One region of the Thermanaerothrix sp. genome, then DNA from elsewhere that is predicted to be linked to it. Evidence: predicted binding sites of a transcription regulator. Region 1 holds the regulator's gene; the other holds the start of a gene.
What was found. The regulator HrcA, encoded in region 1, represses chaperone genes, less so after heat shock. The targets are predictions, from matches to a motif close to TTTAGCACTCTCNNNNNGAGAGTGCTAAA.
Positions count from the first base shown of each region.

Region 1 (10,113 bases):
ACACCCGATTTGCTTCCCTCAGATGTGACTGGTTTAATGTGGTTCAACCAAAAGACACAGGAATTCGAATACCGGCCTGGCCCGATTATGGCGAATATTGTCCTGGCGGACGAGATTAACCGTGCCACTCCCCGGACCCAATCGGCTCTATTGGAGGCAATGCAGGAACGCCAGGTGACCAGCGATGGTATTACCCGCCCGCTCCCACGCCCGTTTTTAGTTATTGCGACCCAGAATCCAGTGGAATTAGAAGGTACCTTTCCGCTTCCCGAAGCCCAAATTGACCGTTTTATGATCAAAATTGGCTTGGGCTACCCATCACATCAAGAAGAGAACGCCCTACTTGAGCGCTTTCAACGATCAGATCCTCTAGAAACTCTAACTGCGGTAACTCATCCTGAGGCGATTCAAGAGGCGCAAGCCGTGCGGCGTCAGGTAGGGGTGGAGGCTTCGGTACGAGATTATATTGTGCGCATAGCTCAAGCGACGCGCGAGAACCCCGAGATTCAATTGGGGGCCAGTCCACGGGCGACCTTGAACCTGTTCTACATGGCCCAAGCTTGGGCGGCGCTGGATGGGCGGGAGTTTGTTTTACCCGATGATGTTAAGCATGTGGCGCTGTATGTGCTGGGGCATCGCCTAATCGTTTCTCCTCAGGCTATGCTGCGCGGGCGCCGGCGTGAAGACCTGATAAATGAAATCATCGCTGCGGTGCCTGTCCCGGTGGAGGTAAGGTGAGAATCCGTGCCTGGGCTATTCTGATTTTGGCCTTGATCTTGGTTGGGACGTTGTTTCGTGTTCAGTGGCTGGTAGGGTTAGGAATAGCCACAGGGGGTGTGTTAGGTATTGCCTATATCTGGCGGGTGCGCGTTTTGCAGAACATTGTGTATCGTCGTTCTTTAATTTACACGCGTGGCTTTCCGGGAGAAACGTTGCCATTACGGTTAAGCGTCGAAAACCTGAAGCGTTTGCCGGTCACCTGGTTGCGCATTCGCGACTCATGGCCATTAAGCCTGGCCCCTGAAGAGAGATATTCTCTCGCTCCTTCCCATGTGCCTGGCCGCGGGTATCTAACGAACATTTACCATTTGTGGGGATACCGTCGCGTTGTTCGAGACTTTCGTTTACGCCTCGGAGGGCGCGGGGTTTATTCCTTAGGTCCGGTAACTCTAGAATCAGGGGATCCTTTTGGCCTTGAGGAATGCCACGAAGAAATTGAAATGCCGGCGACGGTGACCGTTTTTCCCCAATTGGTGCCCCGGTCGCATTTAGAGTTGCTCTCGGAAGACCCATATGGCGAACGGGGTACGCGCAAACGGTTGTTTGAGGATCCCAATTTAACCATTGGTGTTCGTCCTTATACCCCGGAAGATACATTTCGTCAGATTCATTGGCCGGCAACGGCGCGCACCGGAGAACTGCAAACGCGAGTATATCAGCCGATTGCTGCGCAGATCATGATGCTGTGCGTTAATGTAGCAACCTCGGAGCATCCCTGGTTGGGCACCCTCCCCGAAGTGCTGGAACACCTCATTCGCGTGGCAGCCTCTTTTTGCTATTACGGGATTGAAGACGGTTATGCGGTAGGGCTTGCTGTTAACGGCGGATTGACGTCAGCGGATCAGTTAATGCAGATTCAACCTGGTCGCACCATGGACCATCTGGCTACATTATTACAGGCGTTGGCAGGTGTTACTCCTTTGATCACCCATCCGTTTGAGCGATTTCTCGTTCATACAGCGTCTCATGTAGCAATGGGAGCAACCTTGGTCATTTTAACCGCAGTGATTAATCCCTCTTTGATCGAGGCAATAACCCTGATTAAGCGATATCGCCATCATCTGGTTTTGGTGGCTTTGAGTGAGGAACCACCACCTTCACTCGCAGGTGTGAAGACTATTCACTATCCATTATCCAGCGAGGTCAAGGGTAAGAAAGAATGAGTTTACTGCAGTGGGCTGAAATTGGGATTATTTTTCAAGCCCTTGCTGAGGTTGTTTGGGCGGCTTTGTGGTATCAGGCATTGGTTTCTCCGAGATTAAGTATTATTGAAGTAGCCATAGTGCTTTTTTTGGTGGTTTGGGGCGCTGAGCGGCTAAGCCGCGAGTTGGAAAGGCATCGAAATCGGCTTTCCCTTTGGGTCCGAGGCTTGGTCATGGTGGGGTATATTGTTGGAGCGATATTAATTCTGGGGGTGCTCCTAGCCGGGTTTTCCATCAACGATTTGGGGGCGAATAGGGATCTGAATGTGGTTGAAGTCGGTCGGGTATCCCTGGGGCACTGGTTCTGGCATGGGGTTTCTGTGCTCCTCCTGGTCTGGCGAGGGATACGATTGAGTAAACTGCATATAGATAGCGATGCAACGGTGGCATCGTTGCGTTTGGGGATTGTGATGCTACTGGCATATGGCCTCTTTCGAGGGATGAGGCCTACACTGACCACGATGATGCCCGTTTTCCTCTTCCTGGCCTTTAGTCTAAGTAGCATTGGCATTTGGCACATGATAGATTTATTCCAAAGCCGGGGAGGATATGCGCCTTCTGCGGCGATGCCATGGTGGCTCTTCATCATTACGTTGGGCTTTGTGCTTGCATTTGGTGGTGTGGTAATGGGGACCGTTTTAGAACAACCTGTGGAGTGGATAAGTTGGGGGATGATGGCTTTGATGGCTATCCCCATGGTCTTAATGGCTTTTCTCTTTGGCGGCATTGTGTTGCTGTTCATCTCCTGGCTGATCCCGCTTTTAGGTAACGCCCCGGCTGTGCCTCTTCCGGATATCGTGGGGGGCGAGCAACTTCCAAAGGTAGTGGAGCAATTAATTGAGGGCATCGAGACGGGGAGTAATTGGTCTATCTTTGATCGCCTTTTACCCGGGCTGGCTTTAGCAACTATCTTACTCTTACTAGCTTTGGTGGTGATCGAAATGCGTTCACCGGGGGCGCTGTTGCTTCCTATTCGAGTTGAGGGTGGAGTGGAGGAACGATTGCGGCTTTCGCGCTTAGTCAAAAACCTAAGCCGCACACGCAAGCGGCCAAGAAATGTCAGGCGGGCTTCACGTCAGTACATTGCCAACCGGATCCGGGCTATCTACCAGCAACTGCTGGATCTAGCAGAAGCCTTGGGGTATTCTCGCCCACCTGCGGTAACGCCATTGGAGTTTCTACCAACCCTTATGGATCTATTCCCCGAACACACTGAAGCGGTAAAGCTCTTAACCCACACCTATATCCAAGTTCGTTACGGCGAGATCCCAGAAGATCCGGAGGACATTGCTCGGGTTGAGCGCGCATGGACAGAGGTGGCATCGGAAGGGCACCGCCGTTTACAAGAGAAACAAGTTGTAAGCGCTAAAAAGTAATAGTGCTCTGACGGTTAGATTGCTGAGAGATCAACCCGCCGGCGGGCTACCCAGGATCAAAGCTCCACTATACGCAAAGATTAACATCTTGAGCACTTTTCCCACCCAACACCAGAAGAAGAAAATCCTCAGCGGCATTTTGAGTGCCCCGGCGATAATTCCTGCAACATCAAACGCTGGATTGGGGACAAATGCCAGGGCCAGGATAGCCAGCCCTCCATAGCGGCGAATATACGGTTCAAAGCGCTCGTGCCACTGGGTGCGCTCAATGAGACCCTGTCCACTAAAACCCACTAAATATCCCGAGAGTTCCCCTAGGGCGGCTCCACTTCCGGCAGCAACAGCAACCCAAAAAGGATTGAAGACAGCACCCATTGCCGAGGTGATCAATACACCGGGAACCGGCAGAATGAGGGTAGCATTCGTCAACAAGGAAATCAAAAAAATCCCAAAATAACCATACCCTTGTAGGTGCTGTACTTTGTCACGGTTTAAGTAGAGAGCCAGGGTCAAACCGAGAGCAAAGACAAGAGCAAGAACACGTAAGAGACGAGTACGTTGTTCTTGGGTCATGTGGAGATCCCCTCTTGCGCTGGGGGATCATCCTCTTGAAGCAGCGCTTGGATGCGAGAGATCACCATATCCAGAGCAACGGTATTCATACCCCCTTCGGGAATAATGACGTCGGCGTAACGTTTAGAGGGTTCGACGAAATCTAAGTGCATGGGACGGACAGTCGTGAGGTATTGTTTGATGACCGACTCCGTGGTTCGACCTCGTTCGGTGATGTCGCGCTGCAAACGGCGAATAAAACGGATATCAGGGTCGGTATCCACGAAAATCTTGACATCAAACAGTTCACGCAGGGCCGGCTCGGCAAAAATCAGGATCCCTTCGACAATAATGACCCGCTTGGGCTCAACCCGAATCGTGCGTGAGGTTCGGGTATGAGTAGTGAAGTCGTAAACCGGCAAATCAATCGGCTGCCATTGCTTCAAGCGCTGTATGTGCTCAATTAACAGGCTGGTTTCCAGCGAATCGGGGTGGTCGAAATTGACCTCGGCGCGCTGGTTGGGCGGCAAGTCAGCCAAATCACGATAATAAGCGTCATGAGGTAGGTAGGCAATGCGATCTCGTCCTACACGTTCCAAGATAACGTTGGCCACGGTGGTCTTGCCTGACCCCGAACCCCCAGCTATTCCGATTACGAGTGGTACTGGTCGCTGCTTGTTCATCCTGATTTCATTATACCGAAAGGGAAAAACACTGAGGAGAATTTATGCTAGAAAAAATAGACACCCAAGGTGAGCACGCCCAAAAGGACACAATAAACGGCAAAGATCAATAAACTGTGACGGGAGAGATAGCGTAACAGCCAATGAATGCTCAGGTAGCCAACAACCGCTGCTGTGATGAAACCGATTGCCATGACCGGCAAAAATTCACCCAGGTTATTCACGGTGCGCAAGTCCCACACCCCCATGGCCCCTGCCGCCAGCATGACCGGCACCGCCATAAGAAAAGCATAGCGCGCTGCAGCAGGGCGTTCCAAGTGACGGGTCATTCCTCCCGCAATGGATGCACCAGATCGGGAGATTCCCGGGAAAAGCGCCAGAGCCTGGGTAAAACCCACCCATAGGGCATCGCGCCAGTTCAATTCCGCCAGTGTGCGGTTTTGGCGCCCAATCTTCTCCGCCAGGCTTAGCAGGATGGCTGTGCCAAATAAGAAAAGTGCGGTTAGGTCCGGGCGGAGAAAAGCGTGTTCAACGGCATCCTTAAGCCAAATGCCCCCCAAACCGGCAGGTATTGTGGATAGCAGGAGCAGCCAGCCCAACCGTGATTCAAGATGGGCAAAGGGATCACGTGCAAGCAGATCTTTTAGCCAAATTGTGAGGATGCGCCACAATTCGACGCGGTAATAAAGGATCACGGCGAACAGAGTGCCAATTTGTACCAGGACATCGAAGGGAAAGACCTGGTCTGCGGGTAATTGCCAACCTAAAAGGAAAGGAGTGATTACAAGATGGGCTGAACTGGAAATAGGGAGGAACTCGGTAACCCCTTGGACAATACCTAAAATGAGAGCCTGGGTGATAGTCATGAACCATACCTCAAACGTTGGATTGATTTTGTAAAGCAAAAAATGCTGCGGCGAATTGGTCAAATGTTCCGGTCAAGATAGCTTCACGGGCTTCGTTTACCAACTGGATCAGGGTGGAAATATTGTGGATTGAAAGCAACGTGGCGGCTAACATTTCGCGCGCCACAATAAGATGGCGGATATAGGCGCGTGAGAAATTGCGGCAAGTGTAGCAGGAACATTGAGGATCAATGGGGGAGGGATCTCGAGCATAAACAGCGTTCATCATGTTTAACCGTCCGTTGCGAGTCATGGCAGCATGATGGCGGGCGAGGCGGGTGGGCAGGACACAATCGAACACATCTACCCCACGTAAGATGCCGTTGACAATATCCTGTGGTGTGCCTACTCCCATCAGGTAGCGTGGTTTATCCTCGGGGAGGATGCCGTCCACCAGTTCGAGGACAGCATGCATCTCACCCTTGGTTTCGCCGACCGAGAGCCCACCAATGGCATAACCGGGAAAATCCAGGCTTACCAAAAACTGCGCTGATTTCTCACGTAAATCCAGGAAAACGCCGCCCTGGACAATCCCGAAGAGCGCCTGGTCGGTGCGAGTATGGGCTTCTAGGCAACGGACCGCCCAGCGGTGTGTTCGTTCGAGAGCGCGCTCGTTATAGGCACGATCATAGGGCGGTGCACATTCGTCAAAAGCCATGATAATATCGGCCCCAAGTTTCTCTTGAACCTCAATGACCAGTTCGGGAGTCAGGCGATGGCGTGAACCATCAATGTGGCTGCGAAAATTGACCCCATCATCATCTACCTGGCGGGTTTCACTTAAAGAAAAGACCTGAAACCCTCCCGAATCGGTCAGGATGGGATGAGACCAATGCATAAACCGGTGCAGACCACCCAACTCGGCGATTAATTCAGCACCGGGGCGGAGATAAAGGTGATAGGTGTTTGAGAGCACTAGGGATACCCCAAGTTCCTCTAATTGAGCCGGGGTGACGGCTTTGACGGTGGCCTGGGTGCCAACCGGCGCAAAGATAGGGGTCGGAATTGTCCCATGTGGGGTATGAATTATTCCGGCGCGGGCGCGCCCCTGACGGGCGGTAACCTCAAAGGCGAAGGATTTTGGACTCATGCTGAAGTTATACTCCCCAGAAGAGTTTCAATCCCACCAGAATGGTAATAATTGTAAGGATGGTCAACGGTGTTCCTACCTTCACAAAGTCTTTTAGAGTATAACCACCTGAACTCATGACCATAATGTTGACCGGATGACCAAATGGGGTTGGGAAGGCTAATGAACAACCCAAGGCTACAGCCATCATTAGGCCGCGGGCGTCCAAGCCGGTTTGGGTGGCGGAAGAAAGGGCGAGCGGTGCCAAAACCAACGCGGCCACTTGTCCTCCCAATAATTGGGTAAAACCAAGGGCGAGCAGAATGAGGGTGAGCACAATAAGCGTGGAGGAACCTTGACCAACCAGATCAATCATTTTCAGGGCTATAAAGTCAGATAGCCCAGAGGTGCGAATAGCAATGCTGAGCGGCCACATCCCGGCTATGACGAAGATGGCCTTCCATTCAATATTGCGATATGCGTCATCCATGCTGAGACAACGGGTAAGCAACAGCAGGACAGCGCCCGCCAGAACCACTTCTGCTACCGGCAGAATACCTAGAGCCGCAATGCTCAAAGTTAAAAGGGTGATCCAAAAGGCCAAGGGGTATTTATGGGGTATAAGCACTGCGTCCGGATCTTCTTCAAGTAAGATTAGGTCCGAATCTTCACGCAGCATACGGATGCGGGCGGCCGAGCCCTGCACGAGCAGGGCATCACCAACTTGCAGGGGAATATTACCTAAATCGGCATGTAGAGGGTGACCCTCACGCCAGATGCTGATGACGTTTAAGTTATATTTCTCGCGGAAGTGGGTGGATTTTAGGGTGCGTCCAATCAGTGTCGAATGCGGACTGATCACAACTTCTGCCAGTCGCACACTCTCGCTGATTAACATAGAAGCAGGGGTAGGGGAAGAGGCAAGGTTCAGCCCTAGCATTTCTAAAGTGGCAGGATCACAATGCCCCTTGACCAAGAGATGGTCGCCGGGGGAGAGGATGTACGATTTGGGTGGGGCGGGCTTTAAGGCGCCATTGGATAAGACACCCACAATAATCAGCCCAAGGCGGTTGGCAAAATCGCTCTCGGCAATCGAGTGATGCGCGAGGGGGGAATGAGGCAGGATTTCTAGGGTTTCAAGGTGATCATGCAGATGATAAAGGTTAGCGAGTTCTGCGCTCAGTTGGATGATGGTGCGTGATGCTAACCCTGGGCTTTCACGGGGTAGCCAATGGCGACCTACGAAAGTAATATATAGACTGCCAATCACAACGATGGGTACACCGACTGGGAGAAAGTCGAGCAGACCAAAGGGCTGCAGACCGGCCTCGCGTAGAGCACCGCTGGCAATGATGTTCGACGTGGTCAACAGCGTGGCCATTCCTCCCAAAATGGTGCCGTATGCCAGCGGCATAAGCAGTTTTGATGGGGGGGTATTGGATTGACGGGCCACACTCATCACCGCAGGAAGCAGCACACCAACCGCCGCGATGTTATTCATAAAGAGAGAAAGTGCAGCAGACACCAGGGTTACGGTAAGTACGAGACCTGCTTCAGACCGGTGCCCTAGGCGTCGCATACAATGCCCCAGGCGCAAGGTGACGCCAGTTTGCTGTAACCCAGTGGAAATGATCGAAATCCCTAAAATGGTGATGACGGCAGAAGAACTGAAGCCGGAAAAAACATCGCGTGGCGCAACCGTTCCACTTAATCCCAAAACAACCATGATCAGTAGGGCAATTAGGTCAGGACGCAGACGTCCGGAGATCAGGAGCCCCCCGGCAATCAGTGTTATTCCCAAAACAAATAGGGAAGTTGTGGTCATGGGTCAGGCAGGATTATAGCCTAAAAGGCGGTAGAAATGGCAGCAAGACGATTAAAGGTTTGGCGAAATATTAGCATTTTGTAAGAATCTTGCATTCGACTTGACGTTTTTCCTTTAAGCATGGTATGATGAAATTCGAAATGTTTTTAGCACTCTCACTTCGAGAGTGCTAATTATAGGTGAACAAAGCGATGAATGACCTTACCGAACGTCAGAAGTTTATTCTGACCTTAGTAATTCACGAATATATTCGCACCGCAACGCCGGTGGCCTCTCAGCATTTGGTGGCACGCTATAAACTGGATATGTCATCGGCCACGGTGCGTAATGAGTTGGCCGTACTTACCGAGCGGGGCTATCTACGTCAACCTCATACTTCGGCAGGGCGCGTGCCCACTGAAAAGGGTTACCGCTATTTTGTGAGCCGCTTGATACAGGCTACCGAGTTGCCCGACTCGACCCGGCGCATGATTAGTCATCAATTCTACCAAATGCGCTACGATGTGGAGCAGTGGATGCGTTTGGCGGCCTCGATCTTGGCGCATCAATCGCGGGCTGCTTCATTAGTGACCGCACCGCATCCCGAGAAAGCACGTCTAAAGCATCTGGAACTGATTGCCACCCGTGGCCGCCAGGTGTTGATGGTGCTGGTCATGGTGGGTGGTGAAATTCATCAACGTATTTTGATTCTAAGCGAACCGGTGGGGCAAGATCAACTCTCCCAAGCCGCTCACCATATTACGACTCTTTATCAAGGGAAAGATGCGGAGCAAATCCGCGCTCTGCGTTCGTCGGTCGAGGGTTTAGAGGCAGATGTGTTAGAGTGGGTTTTGGAGGAAATGGAGCAAGTAGATTCGGTAGTGGCGGGGGAGGTGTATCTGGACGGTCTTACCAATGTGCTCTCCGAACCCGAATTTACTGCCTCGGATGAAGCCCGTCGAGCGCTCAAGTTGTTGGAGGAACCCACCCTACTTCAAGACCTTTTGGCTCGCACCGTTTTGACCCACACACCGGGTGGGATTCAAGTGCTTATCGGTGGTGAAGGAACCTGGGAAGAGTTACGGCAGTGTTCCATCGTGTTAGGCAGTTACGGCGCACCTGGGGTGGCCGTGGGCACGCTGGGGGTCTTAGGCCCGATGCGGATGTCCTACGGCCGGGCGATATCCGTGGTGCGTTTTATGTCCAACTTACTGAGCGATTTGGTAACCGAAACATTGATGGATGATTCGGCGATAAAACCGGAGGGCGAGGTGAGCCATGAATAAAGATGAGCGTGAGTCCAAAGCAATCCCAATCAGCGCAGAAGAAACACAGGCTGCTGCTGAACCTCAAGCCGTGTCCTCAGATGCCACGGCTTCTATGCCGGCAGAAACGACTGAGGAGACGGCTTCAGCCATTGAACAATTTCAGGAAGGAACAACCGAAGCGACCAGTGAACCAATGACCACCATTCCATTAAGCGAATACGAAGCCTTGAAACAGGAGCTTGAACGCGCTCAACAGTCAGAGAAAGCCTATTTTGAGGGCTGGCAGCGCGAACGAGCGGATTTCATCAATTACAAGAAGCGCATTGAGCGCGAGCAGAGCCAACTGGCTGAGACCATTGCGGCGAATATTCTTAAAAAGTATCTGGTCATTGTGGATGATCTAGAACGAGCGCTTAAGAATCGCCCGACAAACGTTGATCCACAGTGGCTGGAGGGCATCGAATTGATTTACAA
Region 1 is NZ_JBWGPQ010000017.1:40,899-51,011, reverse strand. It holds gene AC01YT_RS07810 (AAA family ATPase) at 1-738, shown strand, start outside; gene AC01YT_RS07805 (DUF58 domain-containing protein) at 735-1,943, shown strand; gene AC01YT_RS07800 (DUF4129 domain-containing protein) at 1,940-3,358, shown strand; gene AC01YT_RS07795 (VTT domain-containing protein) at 3,389-3,931, opposite strand; gene udk (uridine kinase) at 3,928-4,593, opposite strand; gene uppP (undecaprenyl-diphosphatase UppP) at 4,641-5,459, opposite strand; gene tgt (tRNA guanosine(34) transglycosylase Tgt) at 5,470-6,588, opposite strand; gene AC01YT_RS07775 (SLC13 family permease) at 6,596-8,392, opposite strand; gene hrcA (heat-inducible transcriptional repressor HrcA) at 8,584-9,657, shown strand; gene AC01YT_RS07765 (nucleotide exchange factor GrpE) at 9,650-10,113, shown strand, end outside.

Region 2 (10,113 bases), on a different contig from region 1:
ATCCGGGAAGTCCGTGAAGCCATAGGGTTACCCTGATGCGGGCATTGCTCCAACGCGTGCGTGAAGCCAGTGTACGGGTAGAGGGCCAAACCGTGGCCCATATTGGGCCCGGTTTCGCCATTCTATTGGGCGTGGGGCTAGAGGATACTACCGAGAAAGCCGCCGCTCTGGCACGTAAGATTGCTTTTTTACGCGTCTTTGAAGATGACGCCGGCAAGATGAACCTTTCTATCCAGGAGGTTAAAGGGGAAGCGCTGGTCGTCTCCCAGTTCACCCTTTATGCCGATACGCGAAAAGGGAATCGCCCATCATTTACTCAGGCTGCCCCCCCTGATGTGGCTCGTCCTCTGGTAGAGGCTTTTGCAGAACACTTGAAATCCTATGGGATCCCCGTGCAACAAGGCGTTTTTGGCGCCCATATGCTCGTGAATATTCTGAACGATGGTCCGGTGACCATCTGGCTCGAGCAGTAGAAGGAACTTAATGGGGTCAAGTTCCCTGCAAATTTTAGTTGACACGCTCAAAACAGGTATGGTAATATCTAATTACAATCGGTCCGTTGCTACGGACTGATTTGATTACCCGAAAATTCCAGCGAGGAGAAAGGAGAGAACCATTAGCACGACAAATTACCGCGTAAACGAGGCGATTCGCGTCCCAGAGGTGCGTCTGATTGGGCCCGATGGCGAGAATCTGGGGGTCGTGCCCATTGAAAAGGCGCTCCGAATAGCGCGCGAAGCCGAATTAGATCTGGTCGAAGTCGCCCCCACCGCCAACCCACCCGTATGCCGGGTGATGGATTTCGGCAAGTTCCTCTACGAAAAAACCAAGAAAGAACGTGAAGCCCGCAAAGCCCAGACCAAGATTGAGGTCAAAGAAATCCGCTTGCGCCCCAAGACCAACGAACATCACCGTGGCTTCAAAACCCGGGATGCGCGGCGCTGGCTGCAAGAGGGCATGAAGGTCCGCGTGACGATCCGCTTCCGCGGGCGAGAGATCACCTATCCTGAAATTGCATTAGAGGATCTTAAGGAAATCGCAGCCGAATTGGCCGATGTTTCGGTTATTGAACAAATGCCCACCCTTGAAGGCAAAGCCATGACCATGGTGCTGGCGCCGGCCAAAGGTGGGAAGAAGAAGACTACCCCAACATCCGGGGCTGAGGGCACCCCCAACCCCCAAGTCGAGGCCAAGGACACTGCGAGCGCCTGAATTTCTCTTTTTCCCTACAAGATGGCTTTTTTCTGGTATAATGTGCCTTCGCGCATTGTTACCTGCCTTATCTTTTTGTGAGAGGAGATGTGAGCCGTGCCTCGCAAAGTAAAACTAGGAAAGAAGTTTAAACTCAAAACCCATAAAGCAACTGCTAAGCGTTTCCGTTTAACCGGATCAGGTACCCTGGTACGGACCAAGGGTGGTAAAAGCCACCTGCGTCGTCGCACCTCCAAACGCACTAAAGCCCTCTTCACCGAAATGATCCCGGTCCAGGGCAAGAAGATCATTCAGCGGATCCATCGCTTGGCACCGTACCTCGAGAAAACCGATTAATTCCATCTATTCGTGCGGCTGCTGGGTGTTCGCAACAGGTGCTAAAGCACCGGCGCCCAGGGGTTCGCAAAGGAGAGTGTTATGCGTGTAAAAGGTGGTCCACACAGCCATCTGCGACACAAGAAAGTGCTCAAACTCACCAAAGGTCAGTTTGGCACTCGCCATCGTCTCTTTCGACGGGCAAACGAGGCAATGCTCAAGAGCCTGTGGTATGCCTATCGCGACCGGCGACAGCGCAAGCGTGATTTACGCAAGTTGTGGATCGCGCGGATTAACGCTGCCGCACGGTTGAACGGTACTACCTACAGTCGGTTAATTTATGCCTTACGGAAGGCCAACATCAACCTCAACCGCAAAGCCCTTGCTGACTTGGCCGTCCGCGACCCACAGGCTTTCGCAGCGGTGGTGGCAAAAGCACAAGCCGCTTTGTAACCGCCAAAATGAAGAAGGCAGGTAAGAAAACGTGGGGTCTGCAATCTACCCCGCGTTTTTCGTTGTCCGCTGTGCTATAATTTTTTACCACAGCGAGGCACAAGAATGGGATCCCAAATCAAAGCTCGGTATGTGTTTCCCGGTGGGCAATGCCTGGAAATTGCCCAAGGTGACATCACTGCTGAAGATGTAGAGGCCATTGTTAATGCCGCCAATGCCATGCTTCAACACGGAGGTGGCGTGGCAGGTGCTATCTTACGCAAAGGGGGACCGCAAATTCAAGAAGAAAGTGATGCCTGGGTGCACGAGCATGGCCCGGTCACCCATGCCAACCCGGCTTACACCCGCGCCGGGCAACTGCCATTTCGATACATTATCCACGCTGTTGGACCGGTATGGGGGGAAGGCGAAGAAGCTCAAAAACTTCGTGCCGCCATCCAGGGTAGCCTGCACCTGGCTGAAACATTGGGGCTACAATCATTAGCCTTCCCAGCCCTCTCCACCGGGATCTTCGGTGTACCCAAAGCGTTTGCAGCCCAGGTCTTTTTTCAAACCATTCACGACCACTTCTTTCAGAATCCTCAATCTCCACTCAGGCTAGTTCGGATCACCCTCTACGATGCCCCTACCCTCGAGGTTTTCGTTGAAGCCTTTGAAACCTGGCGAAATACCCAATCGGTCTCAACCAGAGCCGGTGATTCACTCCCGTCATAATGCACGCTTCCGTGAAGTACGCGCTTTAATTGAACGCCGGCATGAACGGGAGGAAAAGGGCTTATTCGTGGCCGAAGGTGTTCGCCTATGCGAAGAAATTGTCAGGGCCGGGTGGCATCCACAATACGTGCTTTACAGTGAACAACTTAGTGAACGCGGCCAACGCTTGTTAGATCACTTCCGCTCCCAAGGGGTGACCTTGCACAAGGTGAGCGCAGACCTAATGGCAAGCCTTGCGGATACTGAAACCCCTCAAGGCATCTTGTGCGTGCTCCCCATTCACTATCTTGCCTTTCCTACCCATTGGGATTTTGGACTGGTTTTAGACGGAATAAAAGATCCCGGTAACGCTGGTACCTTGCTTCGCACCGCCTGGGCTGCCAAGGTGGACGTGGTCATCACCACTTCAGGAACCACAGATTTGTTCGCACCCAAAGTGGTACGCGCAGCCATGGGCGCCCATTTTTATCTTCCTGTTCATGAGTTAAAATGGCCTGAAATCGAAGTGCTGGCCAAGCAACGCACTCCTCAACCTGCACGCGTTTTACTGGCTGAAGCGCAAGGAGGTATCCCTTGTTGGGATTACGACCTGCGCCAGCCGTTACTCCTGGTTATTGGTAGCGAAGCCGAAGGCCCCAGCCCTGAGGCACACCACTACGCAGACGCCCGGCTTACTATTCCCATGCCTGGCCAGAGTGAATCTTTAAACGCAGCGGTAGCCGCGGCCATATTGCTCTTCGAAGTCGTTCGTCAGAGGCAAACATCATGAAGGTTCGTGCGATCACCTGCTTTTTCGACCCCAACTTACAAGAACCCGTTTCGACATTACGCCATCTAGGACATCTAAGCCAAAGCCTCAAACAACGGTTGCAAGAAGCCGGCATTGAAGTCCAAACCTGCCGCATCGCCACAACCCCCTTCCCGCTCTGGCTTGACCCGACCCACACCCAACAGGCCATTCATCAGATCAAAGAATTGGAAGAAGAAGCCATACATCAGGGATTCGATTATCTTGGCATTGGCCCGGCACTGGTCACGCACCCCATTTCATATGCTCTGGTCATTCCGGTACTTGAACAATCCCTTCACACCTTCGTGGCAGCCCAAATCGCAGATCCCAATTTGGGTGTGTCCCTTAAAGCATTGCGTGCCTGCGGTGAAATCATCCGCCAAGCTGCTACGTTAACCCCCGACGGTTTCACCAATCTTCGCTTCGCCGCTCTGGCAAACGTCCACTCGGGAACGCCCTTCTTTCCGGCTGCCTATCATGCGGCAGGTCATTCTCCCGCACTAGCGTTGGCCATCGAAAGCGCAGATGTGGTCTTAGAAATCGTCTCTCAACCCCTCACTTGGAATGAAAAACGGCAGGAGCTTCTAGAACGTTTTGAGGTCTTTGCCACGAACCTTACAACCCTGATAACCCCCGTGCTTGACACCCAGGTTGCTTTTGCGGGGTTCGACTTCTCGCCCGCGCCCTTTCCCTCCCCCTCTTGCTCCATTGGTGCTGCCTTGGAACACATAGGTGCTTCGCGTTTGGGAAGCATTGGCTCGTTGAGTGCCGCCGCCCTCCTCGCCGAAACCCTGAGCCGAGGGCGCTGGCCGCAAAGTGGGTTCAATGGACTCATGCTCCCGATACTGGAAGATACCACGCTGGCCCAGCGCGCCCTCGAAGGTACACTCACGATAAAAGACCTTCTTCTGTTCTCGGCAGTTTGCGGCACCGGCTTGGATACCGTCCCTCTACCGGGCAACACCTCTGTGGCTCAACTCACTGCTCTACTTGCTGATCTGGCTTTTCTTTCAGCCCGCCTTCGCAAACCGCTCACTGCCCGCCTGATGCCGATCCCGGGCAAAGACGCAGGCGAGCCAGTGCATTTCGATTTTTCTTATTTCGCACCCGGCGGTGTCATGGCTCTGCCAAGCAGTTCGCTTTCAGAGGGGCTAATCGCCAATGATGAAGACATTTTCCTGGAAAGTTTTAACGCATCTGTTTAAAGTCAATTAAGATCAAATTTTTCTCGCAATCATCATAAGTATCAAATGTAATTTGGGGTGAAAGGGGCAAATCCGCCTGATCTAATAATTGAATGGCCAGAGCCCCTCGCGAGGCTATAGGCGCATCGGCTAACGTAAACTCATAACCCGAAGGCCCATAAAGACTTGCCGTTCCGGTCAGACTGAATAAATTGACCATCTTACCCCCTAGATAACCCCGCAGCCAAACCCGTATACCCACCGCTGGGCGGCCTTGAAGATCAAAGACGCGCCCAGCCACACCCATCCAATCACAAATGCGCTCAGGGTGATAAAGTGAAGCCGCAATTACATTCGGTTGATTTTGCACCGCAAAGGCATAACCATATGAAGGTGTTGGCGTCGCTGTAGAGGCTACTTCGGGCAATGGGGTACCCTCGACAAGAGTCGGCTGGAGCGTTGGGGTGAAAGTTTGAACCTCAGTAGGTACTAATGTCGCTGTGGGTGTCTTGGTTAAATTCGAGGTGGATTCTAGAGACACTTCTAGCGTAGGAAGGACTAACAAAGTGGGTACAGGACGAGGTGGAAACGGGTTAAGCGGCGAATAGGGATTAATATAAATCAAACCAACAAAAAGGATCACACCGAAAATACCCAACCACACTAGTAAGGTTAGCACATTCCAAAAAAGGTCTGGATCCCGCGGTGATCGTTCAGGCAACACAGTCGTTCCCCAATCTCTTGAAACTATGGCACCCAGATTTCAATCTCTGCCGTCTGACGCCGTTCGTCTAACCATTGCTGCAAGGTCTGATGTTGAAGGACGCGTCGAGCATCAACGCTCAACGGGCGTTGAGGATCTCGGGCAATAAGTTTAAGAATGTGAAATCCCAGGTCAGTCTGAATCACAGGGGTATATTGTCCCGGTTCAAGGGCGAAGACTGCCGCTTCCAATTCGGGTCGGGTCATATAACCGCGTGGGAACCACCCCAGATCCCCTCCAGTCACCGGATCGATTTGGAAGGCCAGAGTATCAAAATCGCCACCAGCCTGCAACTGACGATAATAAGCCTCCGCAGTAGATTGATCGCGGGTCAGGATCTGACGCACGTGAACTTGTTCGGTGGTCTGAGGCACAGCCTCTATGATCTGATCTCGTTGCCATGCCGCCGCCAGGGCACGCGCCAAGGCCTGACGATAATCCACCTCCGAATACCCATGAGCGGTCAACCATTTCTGCCAGGCCACCTCGCCCCCCAACGTAGTTTTCAGAGCCGAGATTTTAGCCTCGAGAACGGCCTCATCATCCCGGTAACCACTTGCATACGCCGCCTGTGCCAAGAGTAATTCATTTACAAACTCGTTGACCAATTTTTCGCGTTCGATCGAAGCATCGAACACCTGGCCTAACGCCTCAGCAGCCGCTCGTAAACGCTGGCGTTCAGCATCAAACTCGCGGAGGGTTATCCCCACCCCGTTGACCCGCAACGCCAGGGGTTCAGGCGTCACCGTTGGGGTTGGAACAGAAGTAAAGGTGGCCTCTGGACGTGACAACTCAACTGGCGTGGCGCTACCCTGGTTGGGGCTGTTTCGGCAACTGCTTAGGCCCAGTAATCCGAGCACAATCAATAGAGAACCCAATCTGCGCAACATCGTCCTGATTATACCCGCAAACGGTGAAATAAAATGGCCGTGGCAGCGAATGCGCCACGGCCATCGTTCCACTCCAAACGGTTTAGTATTCGGGCATCGGCGGTGTTGAGGGCTTTTCTTTCTCCGGCACATCCGTGATCAACGCTTCGGTCGTCAGGATCATGCCCGCGATGGAAGCCGCATTCTCCAACGCGCCACGGGTGACTTTGGCCGGGTCAATGACACCGCCCTTGACCATATCAATGTACTCCTCGCGCAGCACATCGTAACCGATATTCTTGTTGTTCTGCGCTTTCTGGGCCTGGCGGACGCCCTCCAGGATCACCGAGCCATCCTTGCCCGCGTTTTCCACGATCTTGCGCAGCGGCATCTCCAATGCCTTGCGGACGATGTTGACGCCCATCTGTTCATCTTCGTATTCCATCTTAACGTTGTCAAGCGCAGGGATGGCATTGATCAGGGCAACACCGCCACCCGGCACGATGCCTTCCTCAACCGCGGCACGGGTTGCCGAGAGGGCATCCTCAACGCGGTGCTTCTTCTCTTTCAACTCGGTTTCGGTCGCGGCACCCACGCGGATGATCGCTACACCACCGGCGAGTTTCGCCAAGCGTTCTTGCAGTTTCTCACGATCATAGTCGCTGGTGGTCTTCTCGATCTCAACACGGATCTGCTCAATGCGGGCTTTAATCATCTTCTCATCGCCCTTGCCGCCCACAATGGTGGTATTGTCTTTATCCGCCACCACCTTCTCGGCGCGGCCCAAATCGGCGATGGTCGCGGTCTCTAACTTGCGGCCAGTTTCTTCCGAAATCACGGTCGCACCGGTGAGGATGGCAATGTCCTGCAACATGGCCTTGCGGCGATCACCAAAACCAGGCGCCTTGACAGCCAGCACGTTGAGCATACCGCGGAGCTTGTTGAGCACCAGGGTCGCCAGTGCCTCGCCGTCCACGTCCTCGGCGATGATGACTAGATCGCGTTTGCCGATTTGAACCAGTTTCTCCAGGATTGGAACAATATCTGCCGCGGCAGAGATCTTCTTATCATGGATGAGGATGTAGGGTTCATTCACCACCGCTTCCATGTGCTCCGGATCGGTGATGAAATAGGGTGAGATGTAGCCGCGGTCAAACTGCATACCTTCAACATATTCGGTTTCGAACTCCAAGCCCTTGGACTCCTCGACCGTGATGACACCATCCTTGCCAACTTTGTCCATGACCTCAGCGATCAGTTCGCCAATGGTGCGATCCTGGGCTGAAATAGTCGCTACGTTGGCAATATCCTCTTTCGAGTTAATCGCAATGGCCTGTTTCTTAATTTCCTCCGAGACGGCTTTCGTAGCAGCCTCAATCCCACGCTTGAGTAGCATCGGATTGACACCCGCGGCGAGAGCCTTTAGACCTTCGGTAACGATTGAGTGAGCCAGTAATGTGGAGGTCGTCGTACCATCACCCGCAATATCGTTGGTCTTGGTTGCCGCTTCCTTGAGCAGTTGTACACCCATATTCTCAAAGGGATCTTCCAGTTCCAGTTCCTTCGCAACGGTTACGCCGTCATGGGTGATGGTGGGTGCACCGAATTTGCGATCTAAAGCTACGTTACGCCCTTTCGGACCCAGCGTAGTTACTACTGCGTTCGCTAGAATATCAATACCTGCTTTCAGACGACGCCGTGCATCATCCGAGAAAACCAGTTGCTTTGCTCCCATAGCACGCTCCTTTCATGTAAGATTATTTGGTTTCGATAATGGCCAGAATATCGCTTTCGCGCAGGATGAGGAGTTTCTTGCCCTCAACCTTCACTTCGGTGCCCGCATATTTGGCAAACAGCACCGTATCCCCAACATTGACATCCAACGGAATGCGCTTGCCCGATTCATCCCGATCACCCGGGCCAACGGAAAGTACTTTGCCTTTCTGCGGTTTCTCTTTTGCCGTTTCGGGCAGTACAATACCTCCAGCAGTTACTTCTTCTTCTTCGATCGGTTCAACAACGACACGGCTACCAAGCGGCTTGAGATTGACACTCATAGATACCTCCCGTTCGAGAATTGGGTTGATTGATCCGACATTTTAGCACTCATGGCTCGAGAGTGCTAAACCGCCCTGTATCATACTCATCTTCAGAGCAGAAGTCAAGAGGTTTTAAGCGATTCTTATAAAACTCTGATACTCAATGGCGCCCTCTAAGGACGGGTGTAACCAAATGACCCACAAATGCGTTCACTCGGCTCAACAATGCCCATGACCACCGCGTCCTGCGCATAAGCCTGCCGCACCTCGGCCAACACTTGCATGGCCTCTGCACAGTAATTATTCGAAGGGCGATGCATTCCCGCCAGCGCTGCCCCATAAGTGTAGTAGTACACCACGGTGCTATCGCTAAGTGGCAACCTCTGAATTGCCACAGGACGGTCAGTCTCAGGGTTACAGCGCCGCACCTCACACGATTCTTCCGCCGAGCATCCGCGCACCGCGCACTTCAGCGCTGGAATCGCGCTTTCGTAATTACGTGACTTGAAATAGACCATCCCCAACTGGCCATATACATCCGGATTGTCCGGGATCATCTCCAACGCCGCCCGCACATTCAGCGCCGCTGCAAAGAATTCCCCTTTTTGAGAATAGGTTTTCGCGATTGAGAGATAAGGAATAGGATCCTTAACTCCAAGGCGCTGGTTAATTTCCACGGCTTTCGCAAAGTATTCAAGCGCCTCGTCGTAGCGTTTCAGCTGACGCAAATTTGCCCCAATGGCGATATATAACGGAGTAAAGTTAGGGGTTATCTTTATGGCTTGGAGATACTCCTGGATTGCCCCTTCGTAATTGCTCAAAGATTCCTGTACGTATCCACTCACCCGATGCACATCCATGAGAGATGGATCACGTTGCAACGCAATCTGGATGTACTCTTCAGCCTGCCCCCACTTTTGCTGATCCACCAACACCTCAGCGTAATAGGCTAACGCCAGCGCATTTTGGCTATCCAATTGCAGCGCGCGTAGAGCAGCCTGCTCGGCCTCCACTAGTAGACGCGGCGCTTCCTCACCTGCTAGCACCGGGTTGGCATTCCAGTCCAGCACAAACGCACGGATCGCATGAACCAAAGTATCATCCGGATTCAGTTCTGCCGCCTTGTTGATGTTTTGTAAGGCTTCTTGAAGTCGCGTTTTGCGTTCGGCGTCAGTAGTTAACAGGCTGGATGAATAGGTTTGGATGCGGGCCAGTTCAGCATACAAACGCGCATTTTGAGGATCAATTTGGGCCGCCTTTTGATAGGCTTCAATAGCCGCACCTAAGTTACCGGCTAAAAACTGCGTTTCGGCCTCCAAAGCGTAAGAATTAGCCGCACGCGTGGGAGTGGGTGTAGGCATAAATAAGGGCTGAATCGCACGTGCATCATAAGCACGCAAGAGCAACATTCCTCCTAGTATCAGGAAAGCCAAAACCACTACCCGGTAGGGGTTATCTTGGAGACGCCGCCGTCGAAATAGCGGCTTTTTTTCTTCTATTTTGAGCACCATAATTCTTATTTCACCTTCACCGGGTGGCAGAGGGCGTAGGTGCAGCCGCTCCACTCACCTGACCGCCACAAATATTAATTATTTCTTGCGCGTTGCTCACAGCAACATCTTCGTTGCTCACACCTTGTAGTAAGGCACGAGCAATCTGCACGGCTTCCTCACATTCACCCGTACGGGCTAAAGCCAACCCGTAGGTGTAATAATATTCCGAAATAGGATAATAATCCAAAGCCAGCCCCTGAACAGCCTCTCCATCCTCGCTG
Region 2 is NZ_JBWGPQ010000006.1:10,471-20,583, reverse strand. It holds gene trpS (tryptophan--tRNA ligase) at 1-36, shown strand, start outside; gene dtd (D-aminoacyl-tRNA deacylase) at 36-473, shown strand; gene infC (translation initiation factor IF-3) at 589-1,212, shown strand; gene AC01YT_RS03755 (large ribosomal subunit protein bL35) at 1,309-1,548, shown strand; gene rplT (50S ribosomal protein L20) at 1,630-1,980, shown strand; gene AC01YT_RS03745 (macro domain-containing protein) at 2,086-2,694, shown strand; gene AC01YT_RS03740 (TrmH family RNA methyltransferase) at 2,624-3,463, shown strand; gene AC01YT_RS03735 (DUF711 family protein) at 3,460-4,689, shown strand; gene AC01YT_RS03730 (hypothetical protein) at 4,673-5,389, opposite strand; gene AC01YT_RS03725 (peptidylprolyl isomerase) at 5,416-6,321, opposite strand; gene groL (chaperonin GroEL) at 6,404-8,035, opposite strand; gene groES (co-chaperone GroES) at 8,058-8,357, opposite strand; gene AC01YT_RS03710 (tetratricopeptide repeat protein) at 8,513-9,850, opposite strand; gene AC01YT_RS03705 (tetratricopeptide repeat protein) at 9,867-10,113, opposite strand, start outside.
Region 2: groES (co-chaperone GroES) is a predicted target of HrcA. The motif match lies at 8,399-8,427, and genes of this name have one in related genera.